3 regions of the Peribacillus sp. NPDC096448 genome follow, and region 3 is predicted to be linked to each of the others. Evidence: riboswitches for the same ligand, from Rfam matches in the RefSeq annotation. Region 3 holds a riboswitch; each other region holds the start of a gene.
What was found. A riboswitch is a leader RNA that binds a small molecule or an ion and turns the genes downstream of it on or off. The one in region 3 is predicted to bind glycine.

Region 1 (4,242 bases), on a different contig from region 3:
AGGCTGTTGAAACAATGGATATCCTTTACAAATCTCTTTTGTTGTTTCTTTTACTTTTTCTAGAACAGCTGTATCTCCATTGCTCTTTAAAACAGCCGCAATCACTTCTCCGATTTTAACCATTTCTTCCTGCTTCATACCACGTGTCGTTAAAGCCGCTGTTCCCATTCGAATGCCACTTGTGACAAATGGGCTTTCAGTATCATAGGGAATCGTGTTTTTGTTAACTGTTATTCCCGCCTCTTCTAGTAATCGTTCTGCTTCTTTTCCGGTTAAATTCCATTGGCGAACGTCTAAAAGGACGATATGGTTGTCCGTTCCACCTGAAACAAGAATTGCGCCTGCTTTCTTTAATGTTTCGCCAAGTGTTGCTGCGTTTTCAATGATTTGTTTGGCATAGATCTTAAAGCTGGGTTGCAATGCTTCTTTAAAGGAAACCGCCTTTGCCGCAATAATGTGCATGAGTGGCCCTCCTTGAATCCCTGGGAATATAGCTTTATTTATTTTCTTTATCATGTCTTCATCATTTGTTAAAATGATGCCGCCACGTGGACCGCGTAAAGTTTTGTGCGTTGTGCTTGTCACCACATCCGCATATGGGATGGGCGATGGATGAAAACCTGCTGCCACGAGCCCTGCAATATGAGCCATATCCACCATCAGTTTTGCTCCAACTTGATCGGCGATTTCTTTAAAACGTGCAAAATCAATTGTTCTTGGGAAAGCACTTGTCCCCGCAATAATCAATTTTGGTTTTTCTTTTTTCGCGATTGCTTCAAGATCATCATAGTCTATCAAGTGAGTATCTTCTCTCACCCCATAAGACACAATATCAAACCATTTCCCCGAGATGCTGACGGGACTACCATGAGTTAAGTGTCCTCCATGCGAAAGGTTCATCCCCATCACTTTATCGCCCGGCTGAAGCAGCGCATAAAAAACAGCTAGATTTGCTTGTGCACCTGAGTGTGGTTGTACATTTGCATACTTAGCACCAAACAGCTTGGTTAGGCGTTCAATCGCTGTTTGTTCCACCACATCTACATATTCACAGCCTCCATAGTAACGCTTCCCCGGATATCCTTCTGCATACTTATTAGTGAGGACAGACCCCATAGCTTCCATCACTTCTTTACTTACGAAGTTTTCTGATGCGATTAATTCTAACGTATTATGTTGTCTTTCCCTTTCATTCTCCATGGCATTATAAATCTCTGAATCATAGTTTTGTAGACTCATATTCAAATATCCTCCTCGATTTTCTTCCAAGCTCCCTTTCCTCACAAAAAAGGACAGAGGAAAGGCAGGATAAATATCCCACCTTTCCTCTGTCCTTTTTACCTGAGAGATTACCTTCGGTATGAAACATATTACAAAACAATCTGTCTTGTATATTCTTTCATCAAAAGGATTCCCCTTTGGTGGCTTTTCAGCTCTCTCCAGAGGTGCGTCCAATTGTAGTCTTTTTACCTGAGAGTTTCTATCCCAAGGTTTTTTTGGGAATTGCTCCTTCGGTGCCGAATCGATTTCTTCGGTCTCTCCCACAATTATCATCCGCTTATATAAATTTCCATTATAATTGCATGTTAACGGGTTTAAATGAAAATTTCAATAATTATCTGAAAAAACTTTATTTTCAGAAATTTAAATATGGACGGTATAGATCTTTCTGACAGTTCATAAAATAAGAAGTTATTCGTTATGCAATATCAAAATTGTTAACTGCTTTTCTGAATCCCAACAAGTTTCTGTATCTAGGAACCGCTCCACTTTTGAACGGTTGCTAAGAAAAGCGAAAGATGGAAAGGACATCATGTCTAAATTTTTAACACAATGGATGTTTGGAAAAAGAAAAAATTAAGGTAGTGCGAGATTTGCGAGAATCCTTGAAGCAATAAAGATTGCTTAGCAACTTCCTCTTTGTCCCAACCACTTGATATATTAGCTATAACGATAATTGCTAGAACCCATACCCACCACTTCTTTGGCTTCTTTAGATTGATTTTCTTTTCCATACTCATTTTGAATTCTTCTCCTTTACCTTACAGTTTTACTATCTACGACTATGTCACCACCTCCACTTCCCTGTATTAATAGTAAGGTAATTATTTTCCATCTCCTTGATTTAAATGCCTTTTTTTCAATACCCTGTTTAAATCTTGATTTTAAATAGGGAGGGTATGAATCAGCACCGGACAGGGAATGGGATTTTCCATTCCCTGTCCGACAGAGATAAGTAATCGTTTGGGTAGGTAAAGTAAAACCCCATCTTTTATTTGTTTAATATGACTCTCAGTTCACCAATTTAAGTATTCATGCAATGGACTATAAGTCTACTATCAATCAAGTAATCATTTCTTTATAGCTATTTGGATTCACTTTATTTACAGTAAAATCAGCTATAGCAACTTGGTAATAATTTGATAATTTATTTAACATTAGATCTAATTCTTTATTGCTATATAGCCCTACTATCACTTCATTTAAAATAACTGTATTGTTTCTTTCCATTTTATTTTCCTCCTTTTGTTTGAAAAATTTTTCATCTTTTATTTGCATTTTAGATCTGATGGAAATGAACATTAAATGTTTTACTAATGAACGATGGCTCATCAATGAAATGGCGATGACGGGAGTGGCTGTTTGTAAATCAAAAACAGTGCCGTCCATTTTCCTTCTCAAGAAGAATTCCATATCTACTCTTTTTAGTTTTTTCTAATTTTTCATCTTTAGAAAATGCTCTTCCCGTTAAATCCATAGGCCCTGGACGAATAACCGAACCGCTTTTTCCATACTCTTGCTACATTCTCAGAGTTATACTCAAGTTCCCTTTTTTCTAATAATTCCAATCCTTCCCCAATGTCATCCATTTCGTTATCAATCCCATTGTTGGTCATTTTCAAGAAGTGACCACTCCCTGCTTTTCCTGCATATAAATATCCATTTTCTACAGATATATCTCTGAAAATGGGCTCTACTATGCGCCAAGCTTCAAGGTCTCCTCCAATCTTGAAACAAGCACCTTTTCGAGCACCTTCCTTTCCTTCAGAGGACACGACATCCATAAAGTTCACACCATATCTCTTTAGCCTATTGTACCGGCGAATGGTATCCTTATAGTAGGAATTTCCAGATTGAATTAAAATATCGCCAATATTTAGAAACGGTGTCACTTCACTAATTACTACATCAACTGAATCAGGAGGAACCATAAGCCAAATAATTCGGGGTTGCTCTAATGATTTAATGAGTTCTACTATATTAGTTGTTCCCTTAGCTCCGTAACTTTCCATTTCTTCTATAGCACCGGAATCTAAATCATAGGCCACAACGTCGTGGCTTTCTCCAATTAGGTTTTGACCTAAGTTTAATCCCATTTTTCCTAAACCGATTAATCCAACTTTCATCGTGATGGCCTCCTTTTTAGAATAGAGTACTTCTAATTGTGCATCTTTCCTTTTACATATTGGTAACTTCGTTAGATTTAATTAGTATAAAAATTCACCTTATTATCTAAAGCCCCTGTTGCTTTAAATAAGGGTCACAGTATGCATTTCCGTCATTTTAGGATATTTAAACGCATTCCTGTCTAAAAATTTATTACGTAGAAAAGTCATTTAATCCCCCCTGTATTCTTCCTTGATTGTAAAATTGTGGTGTAGTAAGATTCTAATAGATGTACCAAGTAATAGTTCTTGTGGTGATAATCCTCTAGGTATATAAAAGTATAATATCTATATTTTTTAATTGTAAGTACGCACTTTTTTATTATATAGTATTATAAAGTACACTATTATTTTATGACCTGGGGGGAAAATAAATGGGACATCTGCGTGACAAGACGTTTTACTGCGAAAAAGAATTGACACTTTCTATTATTGGCGGTAAATGGAAAATGCTTATTATGTGGCATCTAGGGAAAGAAGGAACCAAGCGATTTGGTGAACTAAAATCTCTGATTCCTGAAATTACGCAGAGAATGCTCGCTAGTCAATTGCGAGAGCTGGAAGGAGACCTCATCGTCCACCGTGAAGTCTACCCTGTTGTTCCACCAAAAGTTGAATATTCTCTGACCAAAAGAGGAGAAAGTTTGATGCCAATTCTTGAATCCATGTATGACTGGGGCAGTGAGTATATGGAGACTGTCTTGAATAACCAAGCAGATAGAAAAGAAGAGTCCCTCTAGTAGAAAAAAGCTTCCCTCATGAAGGATTAGAAAATAATCCTTTTTGCCTCCTTTTT
Region 2 (4,242 bases), on a different contig from region 3:
GCCAACTTATAAAGCTCCCAATTTCCCCATGGACCGTCATTTTCCATCTTTTGCAGAAACTCGTCATTCCATTCAGAATTGAAGGATATATTGATTTTCATAGAAATAACTCCCTCTTAAATCATAATTTCCTTAATATAAGGTCAAAACCCGAACATTTCATATGTGAAGTAAGAAAAATATTTCTCTTCAAAAGATATTGCAGAGATAAGTTTCTTAGGGTAGGATATAAGTATATTTAGAAAATTCCAATTTCCAAACGCTATAAAGAATGTTTGTACATTGATTGTGCAGTTCGCGTTTTCTTAGTATGGGCTATAGGCTCCTAATTTATCCAAGATTACTGAAGGAGATCAGCAAACGGTTTCTGAATTTTTAGGAGAATTGGCAGAGAATGCATTCCATTTATGCTCAAAGGTTTAACTGATGCTTGGGGCTTATTCGCTTCCTTTCATTGGTAGACCATTTATATGCGGGTGAAGATAAGGGGAGAGACTACGGATGTAGCGCCGAAGGAGCAAACTTAGCAGTGAATCTCTCAGGCAAAAGAACTCTTATTGGACGCAACTCTGGAGAGCGCCGCCCGTTTTGGGACGGCCACCAAAGGGGAAAACCTATTACATAGGTAAACTTTCAGGTTTCAGGACAGAGAAAAAGCTCAAACGGGCTTTCTCTGTCCTTTTTTGTGCTTTTTTTACATCATGAATCAGGTTATATCTGATGCGTAATGACTAGAAGCTTTTGATAATGAAGCCAATTAAATTAAAAAAATCTGAAGGGGGTCATTTTTTGACCAATTTAAAAAGAACACCACTATTTGAGGTTTATCGTGAATACGGAGGTAAAACGATTGATTTTGGCGGCTGGGAACTTCCTGTCCAATTTTCGGGTATAAAGGACGAACATGAAGCCGTACGAACAAAAGCGGGGTTATTCGATGTTTCCCATATGGGGGAAGTCGATGTTAAGGGTCCTGGAAGCCTTTCCTTTTTACAGAAGATGCTGACCAATGATATCTCAAAGCTTCAACTGGGCGGTGCCCAATATACCGCCATGTGTTATGAAAACGGAGGCACGGTTGATGATCTAATCGTGTATAAAAGGGCTGAGGACGACTATCTGCTCGTGGTCAATGCGGCGAATACAGAAAAAGATTTCAATTGGCTGCAAGCTAATTTAGCGGAAGATGTCCAAATTACGAATGTATCGAGTGACTATACACAGCTGGCACTTCAAGGACCAGCTGCAGAGAAGATATTACAAAAACTATCGGGAAATACTGACTTAAGCGAAATTGGATTTTTCAAGTTCAAGGAAAATGTCATGATTAACGGTATCTCCACGCTGGTATCCCGTACTGGATACACTGGTGAAGATGGTTTTGAGATATATAGCGACAGTAAAAATGGCCCTGCCCTTTGGAAGGCGATTATGGATGCCGGAAAGGAAGAGGGGGTTCAGCCGATAGGTTTAGGTGCTCGTGATACTCTGCGTTTTGAAGCGAAACTGCCGCTATATGGGCAGGAGCTTTCAGCGGACATCACCCCGATAGAAGCCGGGATTGGTTTTGCAGTAAAAGTGGATAAGGAAGCTGATTTTTTCGGGAAAGCCGTACTTGCTGAGCAAAAGGAGAAAGGAGCTCCCCGCAAACTTGTGGGAATTGAAATGATTGACCGTGGCATTCCACGTCATGGGTATAAGGTCTACAGCGGTGATAAAGTCATTGGCGAGGTCACGACCGGTACCCAATCACCAACATTGAAGAAAAACGTTGGATTGGTACTTATCGATAAGGAATTTTCGGTGCTGGATGCGGAAGTCGAAGTGGAAATCCGTTCCAAACGTTTGAAAGCCGTTATAATACAAACACCTTTTTATAAAAAACCACGTAAATAGAGGGGAATGGTCATTAGATGAAACATCGTTATTTACCCATGACAGAGCAAGATAAACAAGAAATGCTGGAAGCGATAGGGGTATCCACTGCGGAAGAACTTTTCAATGATATCCCTGAAAGCGTTCGTTTTCAAGGAGAATACGATATCAAGCCTGCTAAATCTGAACCTGCGTTAATGAAAGAATTATCAAGGCTTGCTGCCAAGAATGCTGACCTTAAAAACTATGCTTCCTTCCTTGGTGCGGGTGTCTATGACCATTACGCTCCGGTCATCGTCGATCATGTTCTTTCCCGTTCTGAGTTTTATACGGCTTATACACCCTATCAGCCTGAAATTTCACAGGGCGAGCTTCAAGCAATCTTTGAATATCAAACGATGATCTGTGAATTGACGGGCATGGATGTGGCTAACTCCTCCATGTATGACGGCGGGACGGCGCTGGCTGAAGCAGCGATGCTTGCTTCAGGACAGACACGGCGGAAGAAGATTCTCATTTCAGGAACCGTACATCCTGAATCAAGAGAAGTCGTGAAGACCTATGCGAAAGGGCAACGCGTGGAAGTGATCGAAATTCCTTATAAAGACGGTGTGACGGATTTAGCTGCTTTAAGGGAATTGGCGAATGATGACATTGCAGGAGTGATCGTGCAATATCCGAACTTTTTTGGCCGGATCGAGCCATTGAAAGAAATGGAAGAAATCATTCATGGCGTCAAGTCAATGTTTATCGTTTCCAGTAATCCGCTTGCATTGGGAGCTTTGACATCCCCTGGTGCACTCGGTGCGGATATCGTAACGGGGGATGCTCAGCCATTCGGCATTCCAGCGGCATTCGGTGGACCTCATTGTGGATATTTTGCCGTTACTAATAAACTTGTTCGGAAAGTTCCGGGCCGACTCGTAGGTCAAACTGTGGATGAAAATGGAAAACGGGGGTTTGTACTGACGCTTCAAGCTCGTGAACAGCACATTCGCCGTGACAAAGCCACATCCAACATATGTTCCAATCAAGCTTTGAATGCCTTGGCAGCTTCTGTTGCAATGACCGCACTTGGGAAAAAGGGTGTCAAAGAAATGGCCGTGCAAAATATCCAAAAAGCGCATTACGCGAAAAAAGCAATTATGGCAAAAGGGGTGGAAGTGATATTCGAAGGTCCTTCGTTTAATGAATTTGTCATTAAACTGCCTGCTCCGTTTTCAGAAATCAATAAAACCCTTTTTGAAAAAGGGATGATTGGGGGCTTCGATTTAGGGACGGTTTATCCTGAATTGAAAGACCATATGCTTGTTGCGGTAACTGAACTAAGAACAAAAGAAGAAATTGATGCACTTGCGCAGGAATTGGGGGATCAACATGAATAATCAAGATCAATCACTCATTTTTGAAATCAGTACTTCCGGTCGAATCGGTTACAGTCTGCCAGAAATGGATGTTGCAACTATTCCGCTCGAAGAAATTCTTCCTGCCGACTACATCCGTGAAGAAGAGGCAGAGCTTCCTGAGGTGTCCGAACTGGATATCATGCGTCACTATACAGCACTTTCCAAACGGAATCATGGGGTGGATTCGGGTTTTTATCCGCTGGGTTCGTGCACGATGAAATATAATCCGAAAATAAATGAAAATGTGGCACGCTTCAACGGTTTTGCCCATATCCATCCGTATCAAGATCCCGCTACTGTACAAGGAGCATTGGGACTATTATTTGATTTGCAGGAACACTTAACGGAAATCACCGGAATGGACCAAGTGACATTACAGCCTGCAGCAGGTGCTCACGGTGAATGGACAGGATTGATGATGATTCGCGCTTTTCACGAAGCGAATGGCGATACAGAACGGACGAAAGTGATTGTACCTGATTCGGCACATGGTACAAATCCTGCCTCTGCCACTGTTGCCGGACTTGAAACGATTACAGTGAAGTCCGATGAAAATGGATTAGTAGACCTTGAAGATTTAAAGCGTGTTGTCGGTCCGGATACGGCGGCCTTGATGCTGACGAACCCCAATACATTGGGATTGTTTGAAGAAAACATTTTGGAAATGGCACAACTTGTCCATGACGCAGGTGGAAAGCTTTATTATGATGGAGCGAATCTGAATGCAGTCCTATCAAAAGCACGGCCGGGTGACATGGGCTTTGATGTTGTTCACTTAAATCTCCATAAAACATTCACAGGTCCTCATGGCGGCGGCGGCCCGGGTTCTGGTCCTGTAGGTGTGAAGTCGGACTTGATCCCTTACTTGCCTAAACCTCTTGTAGTCAAACAAGGTGAGCAATTCGTTCTTGATTATAATCGTCCGCAATCCATTGGCAGGGTAAAACCTTATTATGGTAAT
Region 3 (4,242 bases):
TTATGGCGACCATCATGATATCTTTAATGACCGCTGTCCAAACTGAACCGTGGATACCGGAAATCATCACATAAATGGTAAGGCTGATCGCCCCCATCCAAACTGCCTCGGACATTGAGATGGCACCATAAGATGCTTCCGAGACAATGATCCCCAATCCTTTCAGCTGCACGACGATCACTGGAATCATCGACACCACACCGACAAGCGCAGCCAAAATTCCTAAACTGGGACTCTTATATTTGTTTACAAAGAAATCGGATTGAGACATCAGTTTATTTTCTTTGGCATATCTCCATATTTCCGGTAGGAGCCAATAGGATAATACGTAAGATAAAGTAATGTAAATGAGAACATATAGAGCGGGTGCACCCTTGCCATAAGCCCAGCCGCTGCCGCCAAGGAAGGAGAAGGTCGTATAGATTTCCCCGGCCATCAGCAGAAAGACGAATATCGCACCAAAACCGCGTCCGCCCACCGTCCATTGTTCCAAGTCCATATCTTTTCCTTTTGAAGAGCGTATGCCTAAAAATATCGATAGAAGTAAAAATGCTAAAATGATTAAGAGAGCAATATTCATTCCTGGTCACCTTCCCGGTTCCTGGGATCCAGCTTATACATGATGCCGAGTATGGCAGAGGTAAGGACCACCCACATAGCCATCCAGAACATATTGAAAGGCATCCCTAATACATATGGTTCTATTTTATTAACAAAAGGTAGAAATACGAGTATGCCTATAAAAGGAACTAGAGTAAGAATATATATAATCTTCACTAAACAAACCCCTCCGTTTTTAAATAAAGTGAAACGCCCACCAATGGGGGTTTATTCTTCAATGCCACTGATGGATGGGTGAACCAAACCGGGATGAAAAATTCATACATGGCGGAAAAGGTCCGATGATATATATTAGCTTACACTATTTTGATATAAAATTTAATGCAGTTGCCTGATATATTTTAGCAACAGTTCGCAGACAGCCGAATCCAAATGTGTTCATAAGACAGATAAAGCCTTGAATTCATATTGAGTTCAAGGCTTTATTTCCTTTAGCTATCTTTTTTCCGATAGTTATATAGTATCACCAAGAGGATGAACCAGATTGGGGTCAAGAGCAGTGATAGTCGTGTAGCTTCAGCGAATAGCATAACAATAAGGATGAACAGGAATAATCCTAAAATGGCGTAATTGACAAAAGGTGTAAAAGGAGCCTTGAAAGTCGATTCGGCTCTTAGGTCAGGCCTTGTTTTCGAATATTTGATATGGGAGATCAAGATAATGCTCCATACCCATATGAAACAGATGGCACTGATGGTAGTCACGACAGTAAATGCCTGTTCAGGTATCAGCTTGCTTAATAATGCCCCTATTGATACAACGATTGTGGATGTTAATAAGGCATTGCTCGGAACAGCCTGTTTATTTAATTTTTCCAGTTTAGCAGGGGCTTCTCCATTCCTGCTTAACGTATAGAGTATTCGGCTTGTTGAAAATAAACCGCTGTTGCATGCAGAAGCAGCGGATGTCAAAACGACGAAGTTGATGATCCCTGCAGCGACGGGAATGCCAATTAACGCAAAGACCTCTACAAATGGACTGCTCGTGGCATTCAATTGTGTCCATGGGTTGACGCAGAGAATGACGAATATGGCACCAACATAGAAAAGTAAAATCCGGACAGGGATTTTATTGATGGCAGATGGAATGTTCTTTCTCGGGTTCGCCGTTTCTGCTGCAGAAACCCCGACCAATTCGACACCGACAAATGAGAAGACGACCAACTGTAAAGATAGTAGGAATCCGGAAATGCCATTGGGGAACATGCCACCATGATTCCATAGGTTCGTTAGGGAAACCGTTCCGGTATTGGTATTGAAGCCGATGATCAAAAGAAAGATTCCTACGATGATCAAGGCGATGATCGTGATTACTTTAATGATGGCAAACCAGAATTCCAATTCGCCAAATATCTTAACGGTCAATAGGTTCAATCCTAACAGAATGACCAGGCATATTAGAGCCGGAATCCATTGAGGGACATCAAACCAATATTGTATATAGACACCGACAGCTATGATATCGGCCATTGCGGTCATGATCCAACAGAACCAATATGTCCAACCTGTCACGAAGCCGGCCCATGGACCGACATATTCAGTTGCGAATTCAGTGAATGATACATACCCTGCATTGGATAAGAGCAATTCCCCCAGGGCCCTCATCACAAAAAACAAGGCAATCCCTATTATCAGATAAGAGAATAATATGGAAGGTCCCGCCAATTGTATAGCTTTTCCTGAACCTAAAAATAACCCGGTGCCAATGGTTCCTCCTATTGCAATCAGTTGTACATGTCGATTTTTTAAATCTCTTTTCAATTCTTGTTTAGCCAATTCGTACGCCCCCGTCTTTTATAGTCTTGGTAGTGAATGTTTTTACCTGCATGGTCTTGGAGAGAGGGACGTGATTATTTCGCCCAGCTGGCCTTTCCCATTGGTTTTAAAGTTGGTGTTTTTAGTCCAATCACAAAATGGACAATAAAAAAAGAGATTGGATAATACCAATCTCTTAAAGGGCTCAGAATAACAATTTTATCATTCGTTACTCTTCTGTCCTTTTGCCTGAGATTGTGAATCCTTCGGCGCTGTATCTTGTACAGTCTCTCCAGAAGCTGCTCCTGCTATAGTGTCATCCATAGCATTCATCGCTTGCTTGTATGCGGTTGTGAAGAAATGTCAGTCAGTGAAAATCTATCACTGCTGGAGCATTCATTATACTTATAAAATAATATTGGAATTCTATCATCTATTTTTCGGTAGGTCAACAAGTTTTTTTGAAGTGAAACTGGCCTTATCTGCAGTTTATAGTGGGTTGTATTTAACTTAAGGTTTAAGCAGAAGTGATCTTTTTGAACGATCACTATAATAAAATACTGAACATCATTTTTTTAAAATGATATTTTTAGACTGGGAAAATCGACAAGATATTATTGGTAACTGTTTATTTCAAAAATACAATTGTATTTTTACAGAATATTTACTATTATAAGATAAGAAAACGTAATTGAAGTGTTATGTAATATTGATTAGGATAAAGCATTTCTAACTGCAATAATTAATAGAGAGTCGTTCGTGGTAAGGATAGTAAAACATTACCGATATTGCATCTGGGGGAGTTAATCATGTCGAACAAGGAATTAAAGAGAGGGCTGGAATCACGACATATTCAAATGATAGCTTTGGGCGGAACCATCGGAGTCGGGTTATTCATGGGATCTGCGAGCACGATCAAATGGACCGGGCCCTCTGTAATGCTTGCTTATGCCATCGCAGGTATTTTTATATTTTTCATCATGCGTTCCATGGGTGAGATGTTATATTTAGAACCGACTACAGGTTCTTTTGCAACCTTTGCGAGCAGCTATATACATCCTTTGGCAGGTTATATGACTGCTTGGAGCAATTGGTTTCAATGGGTAATCGTCGGAATGTCCGAAATCATCGCGGTTGGGTTGTATATGCAATATTGGTTCCCGGAGTTACCTGCTTGGATACCAGGTGTGGTAGCCATGATCATCTTGGGGGCGGCCAACCTCATTTCCGTAAAATCATTCGGGGAATTTGAATTCTGGTTTGCGCTTATAAAAATCATAACGATTATATTGATGATCGTTGCCGGCCTGGGCCTTATCTTCTTTGGGATAGGCAATGGCGGGGATGCGATTGGATTATCGAATCTATGGGCAAATGGCGGCTTCTTTACGGGAGGCTGGACAGGATTCTTCTTTGCGCTTTCACTTGTCGTGGCTTCCTATCAAGGCGTTGAGCTTATCGGCATCACGGCCGGTGAAGCGAAAGACCCAACGAAGACCGTAACAAAAGCGATTCAATCAATCATATGGCGTATATTGATTTTCTATATTGGTGCCATATTCGTAATCGTGACAGTCTTCCCTTGGGATCAACTGGATGACTTAGGCAGCCCATTCGTTTCAACCTTTGCCAAAATCGGTATCACTGCGGCGGCAGGAATCATCAATTTTGTCGTAATCACTGCGGCAATGTCCGGATGCAACAGTGGGATTTTCAGTGCAGGACGTATGCTTTACACACTGGCATTGAATGGCCAAGCTCCGAAAGTCTTTGCTAAAGTATCCAAAAATGGAGTGCCGGCATATTGCACGATCGCTGTACTATTAGGATTGGGCATCGGGGTTATCCTGAATTACCTTGCACCGCC

Region 1: another riboswitch for glycine. It lies ahead of glyA (serine hydroxymethyltransferase); the one in region 3 lies ahead of ACIQ0C_RS10695 (amino acid permease).
Region 2: another riboswitch for glycine. It lies ahead of gcvT (glycine cleavage system aminomethyltransferase GcvT); the one in region 3 lies ahead of ACIQ0C_RS10695 (amino acid permease).

What each region holds. Positions count from the first base shown of each region.
Region 1 covers NZ_JBIWEU010000014.1:68,144-72,385, forward strand. Annotated here, with positions in the region: gene glyA (serine hydroxymethyltransferase) at 1-1,239, opposite strand, end outside; glycine riboswitch at 1,326-1,446, opposite strand; glycine riboswitch at 1,449-1,554, opposite strand; gene ACIQ0C_RS21350 (hypothetical protein) at 1,818-2,021, opposite strand; partial or broken gene gnd (phosphogluconate dehydrogenase (NAD(+)-dependent, decarboxylating)) at 2,596-3,407, opposite strand; gene hxlR (transcriptional activator HxlR) at 3,821-4,186, shown strand.
Region 2 covers NZ_JBIWEU010000001.1:438,481-442,722, forward strand. Annotated here, with positions in the region: gene ACIQ0C_RS02200 (DEAD/DEAH box helicase) at 1-101, opposite strand, end outside; glycine riboswitch at 477-564, shown strand; glycine riboswitch at 568-651, shown strand; gene gcvT (glycine cleavage system aminomethyltransferase GcvT) at 790-1,896, shown strand; gene gcvPA (aminomethyl-transferring glycine dehydrogenase subunit GcvPA) at 1,914-3,260, shown strand; gene gcvPB (aminomethyl-transferring glycine dehydrogenase subunit GcvPB) at 3,253-4,242, shown strand, end outside.
Region 3 covers NZ_JBIWEU010000005.1:92,515-96,756, reverse strand. Annotated here, with positions in the region: gene ACIQ0C_RS10705 (sodium:solute symporter family protein) at 1-580, opposite strand, end outside; gene ACIQ0C_RS10700 (DUF3311 domain-containing protein) at 577-777, opposite strand; gene ACIQ0C_RS10695 (amino acid permease) at 1,053-2,396, opposite strand; glycine riboswitch at 2,603-2,681, opposite strand; gene ACIQ0C_RS10690 (amino acid permease) at 3,185-4,242, shown strand, end outside.